Regions from separate parts of the Oleidesulfovibrio alaskensis DSM 16109 genome, predicted to be linked through region 2. Evidence: predicted binding sites of a transcription regulator. Region 2 holds the regulator's gene; each other region holds the start of a gene.

Region 1 (2,267 bases), on a different contig from region 2:
AAAAAGTCTGGGGCGTATCGGCACGCAGGCAAAGCGGGGTATGGACATATGCGCTGCTCTTTCGCGTCTGGCCCACAGCCCCGACACCCCTGTTGCCACACTGAATGCAGCCGAATGGCTTGATTATTTTGTTTTCATCTGCAGCCGTTTTGCACGGCTCAAAGAGATTTCGCTTGCCCACGGGATGACTCCTGCGGGCATTTCTTTTTCCACCGATCCCGTACAGTTCCAGATGGTGCTTTTCCACGTGATGGATGCGCTTTTCGGGGTGCTTCCTGCTGCTTCTTCCGTCACGCTGACGGGCGAGGCTGCGGGCAGTGGGCTTACGGTGCGTTTCAATGTCAGCGGCGGTCCCCTTCCGCAGCCTGACAGCTCTCCCGAACTGGCACTGGCTCAGTCTCTTCTGGCCGGTGCCGGCGGTTTTCTGCGGTCTGATTCATCAGTCGGACAAATCGAAACGTTTTTTGCGTCTTAAAATGTATTAAATCGTATCTGGCTTGGGCGCCATGATTGATTTATTTTGTTTCATCATAGTGTGTGCTTTTTTTAACAATCGGTTTAATGTACCAAGATAACTACTCACTCTCTGTTGGCACGTTCCTTGCCTTTATTTTCACAAAGACAAGGAACGATTCATGCGCAGATACACAAGCTGTCTGGAAATGCCTTCATCCTTACCGTGCCGCGGCACGGCATTGTATGCATCCGGCGCTGCAGGTTTGCAGGGCGCCCGACCGGATTCATACACCGTGGCGATGCTCCGGGAGGGTCAGGCATGAAAAACGCTGTGGTGGCTGTGTATGATTCCGACCGGCAGTTTGCGGACAACCTGACCGGAAGGCTGGCGGAGCTGGGCATAGCCTGCACCGTCTGCCGCAGTCTGGACGAGGCGCGCATGATGTTGTTTGCGCCGGAAACAGACGTGCTGGTTTTCGGCACGGAAGAGGTGGGGTCCGAGGTGATGCGGTTTCTGACCCAGGTGGGTCGTCCTGATGCCTGCGCACAGGTTATCTTGATGGTACGGAAAAATCAGGTGCGACTTTCCATTGAAGGCATGAAAAACGGAGCCTTTGATGACATCTATATCCCGTTTGCGCTGGATGCGCTGCTTGTCAGGCTGTCTCTGGCAGTGGGACAGGCAAAGCTTGCCAGACGCCGCAGACAATGCACAGGCGTGCAGCAGTCCGGCAAAGGCAGCCCGCAGGGGCGCGGTTAGGGAAAACAAGGGTGGAGACTGACATGACTATTCACGTTTTGCTGGTGGATGACGAGGTCGACTTTGTACAGACCTTGGCCGAACGTCTGCGAATCCGCGGCATGACCGTGGACACGGCTCATGACGGGGAGCACGCATTGCAGATTGTGAATGACTGCGGGGCATCGGTGATGGTTCTTGATCTCAGGCTTCCCGGCATGGACGGGCTGGAAGTGCTGCGTCATGTCCGCAAACAATGTCCGCGGATGCAGGTTATTATGCTGACAGGGCACGGAGGCCGTAAGGACGAGGATTCTGCCAGGGTTATTGGTGCTTACGAGTATCTTAATAAGCCGGTGGACATCAGTCAGCTCTCTGAGGTCATTGCGGCGGCTGCCGAGGAAGCGGCGCTGCAGGGCGCGGAGTAGGCCCCTTGCAGGGCCGCCTAGCAATGGAGGATGTATGGAAACACCCTTAGTACGGGATGTTATGATCCCTGTTTCCGAGTATGTTGTCATCGAAGAAGGCGGTGTTCTGGCCGATGCGTTTATGGCGCTGGAGCAGCACTGCCGCGAAAAAGGCACCGGTAAACCGCACCGTGACGTGCTGGTGACACGTGGCGGCACGGTGGTCGCAAAGCTGACCATGCTGGACGTGTTCAAATCACTTGAGCCGAAGTACGAGCATGTGGACCCTGAACGCTATCAGGGCAGAACGCTTACTTCCGACCTTGTGAACCGGCTTATCCGCGACTTCGGTCTGTGGTCCGACCCCACTGCTTCGCTGTGTGTCAAAGCGGGCTCGTGCAAAATAACAGACATCATGCATGTGCCTGAACAGAGCGAATACGTGGAGGAATCCGACACGGTGGAACACGCACTGCACCGCTACATTCTGGGTGTGCACCAGCCGCTGCTGGTACGCAAAGAGGGGAAAGTGACGGGTGTGCTGCGTCTGGGCGATGTTTTCGACTATCTGAGAACAAAAATTACGGAGTGTGCCGCCGGTTAGCCGGGGTGCTTTTTTGAAAAAGGAACAACGTATGTCTACCAAAGCTCAATCGACATCGTTT
Region 2 (2,267 bases):
CAGGGCTTATCTCGTTTACGAAGGAAGGGTCATTCTGGAAGGCACTCCGGAAGCCATTGTGGCCGATCCCAAGGCCCGCAGTGTCTATCTGGGAGAGGGCTTCTGCCTGTAAGTCCCCCGGCTCCGGTTGCATCACACAGATATATGTGGCAGAAAAGAGTCATGGAATGCATTTTGGAATGATTTTTGGATAACAGCACGGAATATACGTTTCCGCTGTCTCCGGCATCAGGGATTTGATATTCCCTGAGCAATAAAAACAAAATATATTCAGCTTTTATAATCTTAAGGATTCGGTTGAACAATGGCTTTAGAGTTACGACAGCAGCTTAAACTCGCTCAGCAGCTTGTGATGACGCCCCAGCTTCAGCAGGCGATCAAACTGTTGCAGCTTTCACGCGTCGAGCTCGTTGAAACCGTTCAGCAGGAACTGCTGGAAAACCCGTTTCTTGAAGAAACACAGGAAGAGCGCCCAGTCTCTCAGGCTGAAGAGAGAGCCCCGAGAGCAGAAGAAGCCGACCCTTTCCGTCAGGAATTGGTAAAGAATGCCGACTGGGAAAACTATCTTGGCGATTTTGCCAGTACCGGCAAACAGGCAGGCGGACGCGACGCGGAAGTGCCGGAAGAGATGACCGCCTTTGAGGCTCGTTTTTCATCCAGCCCCACGCTGGAAGGGCATCTCAGCTGGCAGCTGCGCTTGTCTTCCGCCACGGAAAAACAGCTGGACATAGCAGAGGTCATAATCGGCAACCTTTCGCCTGCGGGCTATCTGCAGGCGACGGTGGAAAACGTGGCGGAAATGGCCGGTGCCGGTACGGCAGAGGTGGAAGAAACGCTGCACCTGCTGCAGCGGCTTGATCCCGTGGGCATAGCGGCGCGTACTCCGCAGGAATGCCTTCTGGTTCAGGTCGAAGTGCTTGGATACGACCGCGACCCTGTGCTTGTCGAGCTGATCCGCGATCATCTGGAAGACCTGGAAAAACGACGGTACAAGCCTCTTCTCAGAAAATATCGTCTGGGAATGGACGACCTTAAAGAATATCTTGACCTTATCCAGACTCTTGACCCCATGCCGGGCTCCCGTTTCGGTAACGAACAGCCCGCGTATGTCAGCCCCGATGTCTACGTGTATAAAAGCGAGGATGATTTTATCATCCTGCTGAACGAAGACGGCCTGCCACATCTCCAGCTGAGTGAATTTTATAAAGAAGGCGTCAAGGGCTCCACTGATAAAGAAAAGGACTACGTGCAGGAAAAAATGCGCTCCGCCTCGTGGCTTATAAAAAGCCTTTATCAACGGCAGCGAACCCTGTACAAAGTAGTTGAGAGCATTATTAAATATCAGAGGGGTTTTTTCGAGGAAGGCGTATCCCGGCTTCGCCCGCTTATTCTCAAGGATATAGCGGACGATATAGGAATGCACGAATCAACCGTCAGCCGTATTACAACAAATAAGTATGTGGCTACCCCCCATGGTATTGTGGAGCTTAAGTATTTCTTTAACAGTGCACTGGCGTTAAATGACGGAACAGAGGTAGGTTCTGAAAGTGTGAAAGCGCTGATAAAGAACCTGATTTCTGAAGAAAATCCTAAAGAACCGCTCAGTGACGAAAAGATCGGAGAAATTCTTAAAGAAAAGTTGCAAGTCAATATTGCTCGAAGAACCGTGGCGAAGTATCGTACAGCTATGGGAATCCCTTCTTCTTCGAAACGAAAAGCTGTATTTTAGGCCAAAGGATTTCCGGCAGAAATGCCTGAACTGAATCTCTGGAGGTTTTTATGAACATCGCTTTCACTTTCAAGAACTTCGAGCCTTCCGATCACTTGAAAAAGTATGCCAACCGCCGTTTTGAAAAGCTCGGACGCTTTTTGAATAAGTCAGAAAACCTTGAGTTACAGGTTCTGTTGAGCGTTGATAAATTCCGGCACAAGGCGGAAGTACAATGCACGGGCGAGGGGTTGAATCTCTCTGCAGTGGAGCAGAGCGAGGATATGTATGCCACTATTGATCTTGTGCTGGATAAGCTGGAAGCACAGGTCAAGAAACACGCAGAAAAGACTAAGGATCGGCGCCGTTCCAGCAGTGATGACAGCGTGCGTATGGATGTGTTCAATTACAAAGACAATGACGGCGTGCGCGAGCGCACCATCATTGAAACTGATGAGATTGATCCCAAACCCATGCATATTGATGAAGCAGCCATGCAGCTTGAGGCGCTGGATTACGAGTTTCTCGTTTTCAAAAACGCGCAGAACAACCGCGTGAA
Region 3 (2,267 bases), on a different contig from region 2:
GACAGGCTGCATCATTGATGTAGGTCATTTTTCACTGGAAGAAGAAATGATGCGCCGGTTTGCCGCCCTGCTGGCCGCCGGAGCACCCGATCTGGATATAACGTTCCTGCCTTCGCAGGATCCCATACGGCTTCATCCGGTTCACGGCTGAGCCGCAAAAGCCCCGGCTCCGCCGGATATTTTGAAGCCATCAGGAGGACACGACATTGAGCCTGTACCTTAAGCAGATTGAACAGCTTGTAGCATTGCAGAAGGTCGATAATGAAATTCTGGCCATCCGCAAAGACCTTGAACAGGCACCTAAAGAAGTTGAAGCCCTTATGGGTCGCTTCAACGCGCTTGAAACCCAGCGCAATCATCTGCTGGACAAGATAGAGCACCTGCGAGAACAGGAACGCCGTATCGTTACTGAAATTGAAGATGACTCTCTGCGGGTAAAGAAAAGTAAAAGCAAGCTGATGCTTGTGGGTAACACCAAAGAGTATCATGCAATGATGCGCGAGATGGACAACCTTGAAAAGGTAAACCGTCTGCGTGAAGAAGAAAAGATTACACTGATTGAAGAGCTGCAGCGTCAGAATGAAGCCATAACACAGCTGGAAGAAACATACACGGAAGTAAAAAAAGACCTTGAAGCCAAGCAGGCAACTCTGCAGGCGCGGCTTGAAGAGGCTGAAAAAGAGCTGGCCAAGCTTGATAAAAAGCGCGCTGCCGCCGGAAGTGTAGTTCCGGCTCCGGTGCTGGCCCGCTATGAATTTATCCGTGAACGCCTCGACCATCCTGTCATTGTTCCCGTGGTGGATGGTATATGTTCCGGCTGCCATATTGCCATTCCGCCCCAGAGCTTTATCGATTTGCAGAAAGGTACCCAGATTCTCAGCTGCACCAACTGCCAGCGGCTGATATACTGGTGCGAACATTTCTGCGATGATACTTCAGCAGAATAAAATGTATTCGGGAGCAGGACGAGCTGCCGCTGCGTGTCATTTGTACACGGAGAGGAAAGTCCGGGCTCCGCAGGGCAAGACGCTGGGTAACCCCCAGGTGAAGTGATTCACGGACAGTGCCACAGAAAACAAACCGCCTGCCATGCAGGTAAGGGTGAAACGGTGGGGTAAGAGCCCACCAGAGGTGACGGTGACGGCACCTGCTAGGTAAACCCCGTCTGGAGCAAGACCAAATAGGAAGGCGCCAAGGCCGGCCCGGCCGATGCCTTCGGGTAGGTTGCTTGAGGCTGCAGGTAACTGCAGCCCTAGAGGAATGGCAGCTGCTTCCCTTTATGGAAGAACAGAACCCGGCTTATAGTCCGGCTCCCGTCTGTACCAACACACAGGGGCGCTCATTGCGCCCCTGTTTTTTTCACAGAGAGACATAACCATGCACACATGGGCACTTCTTCTGGCGGCAGGCCAGAGCTCCAGAATAGCGGCAGCATGTCCGGGCGTCCGCAAACAGTTTCTGCTTTGGCAGAACGCCCCTCTTTTCTGGCATTCCGCAGTCATGCTTTCCCGCGTCAGTCGCATGCGGGGTATAATTTTTGTTTTTCCTGAGGACATGCTGGAAGAGGCAACCGCCATGGTCAGGGAACTGGATGCAGGCCGGGCACTGGGCATACCATGGAAAGCCGTATCAGGCGGTGTCCGTCGGCAGGATTCCGTCGCCAGAGGTCTCGGGCAGCTTCCGGCAGAGTGCGATACGGTGCTTGTGCATGATGCAGCAAGACCTTTTGCCAGCGCGTCACTTACCAACAGCATTCTGGATGCGTTGCAGGCCGGAGCTGAAGGAGTGGTGCCGGCACTGGCCGTTACCGACACTATAAAGGTGGTAGAAGACGGCGCGGTGCTTTCAACTCCGGACAGGACAAAACTCGTGGCCGTTCAGACTCCACAGGGTTTCAGCCTTCAGGCGCTGCTCGGTGCGCACCGTCATTGCGCAGAAAAAGCACTGGCCGTCACCGATGATGCATCCATGCTCGAACTGCTCGGACAACATACTGTCATAACAGTGGAAGGTGAGGCATCCAACATAAAAGTGACGCATCCGGAGGATCTGACCATGCTGCATTCTTCAGAAAAAAAGAATATGCAAGTCCCCTGTGTCGGATGGGGATACGACGTGCACCGGTTCGGTTCTGACGGCCGTCCCATGAAACTTGGCGGTGTGCCCATAGCAGGCGGCCCGGGCGTTATGGCGCATTCAGACGGTGACGTGCTGCTGCATGCCCTTACAGATGCCGTGCTCGGCTGCATGGGGCTGGGAGACATCGG

The links. Region 2 encodes sigma-54, which starts transcription at its own class of promoters, with help from an activator protein. Its sites were predicted from a motif close to CTGGCACGGNNNNTGCTT; they were not measured.
Region 1: H586_RS0115425 (DNA-binding transcriptional response regulator) is a predicted target of sigma-54. The motif match lies at 590-607, and genes of this name have one in related genera.
Region 3: ispD (2-C-methyl-D-erythritol 4-phosphate cytidylyltransferase) is a predicted target of sigma-54. The motif match lies at 1,198-1,215, and genes of this name have one in related genera.

The regions. Positions count from the first base shown of each region.
Region 1 covers NZ_KI519495.1:23,733-25,999, reverse strand. The annotation lists gene H586_RS0115435 (sensor histidine kinase) at 1-475, shown strand, start outside; gene H586_RS0115425 (DNA-binding transcriptional response regulator) at 776-1,216, shown strand; gene H586_RS19545 (response regulator) at 1,240-1,623, shown strand; gene H586_RS0115415 (hypothetical protein) at 1,658-2,206, shown strand; gene H586_RS0115410 (SLC13 family permease) at 2,238-2,267, shown strand, end outside.
Region 2 covers NZ_AXWQ01000015.1:97,034-99,300, reverse strand. The annotation lists gene lptB (LPS export ABC transporter ATP-binding protein) at 1-112, shown strand, start outside; gene rpoN (RNA polymerase factor sigma-54) at 305-1,729, shown strand; gene hpf (ribosome hibernation-promoting factor, HPF/YfiA family) at 1,780-2,267, shown strand, end outside.
Region 3 covers NZ_AXWQ01000005.1:5,149-7,415, forward strand. The annotation lists gene H586_RS0102895 (Nif3-like dinuclear metal center hexameric protein) at 1-151, shown strand, start outside; gene H586_RS0102900 (zinc ribbon domain-containing protein) at 207-947, shown strand; RNA gene rnpB (RNase P RNA component class A) at 958-1,318, shown strand; gene ispD (2-C-methyl-D-erythritol 4-phosphate cytidylyltransferase) at 1,378-2,267, shown strand, end outside.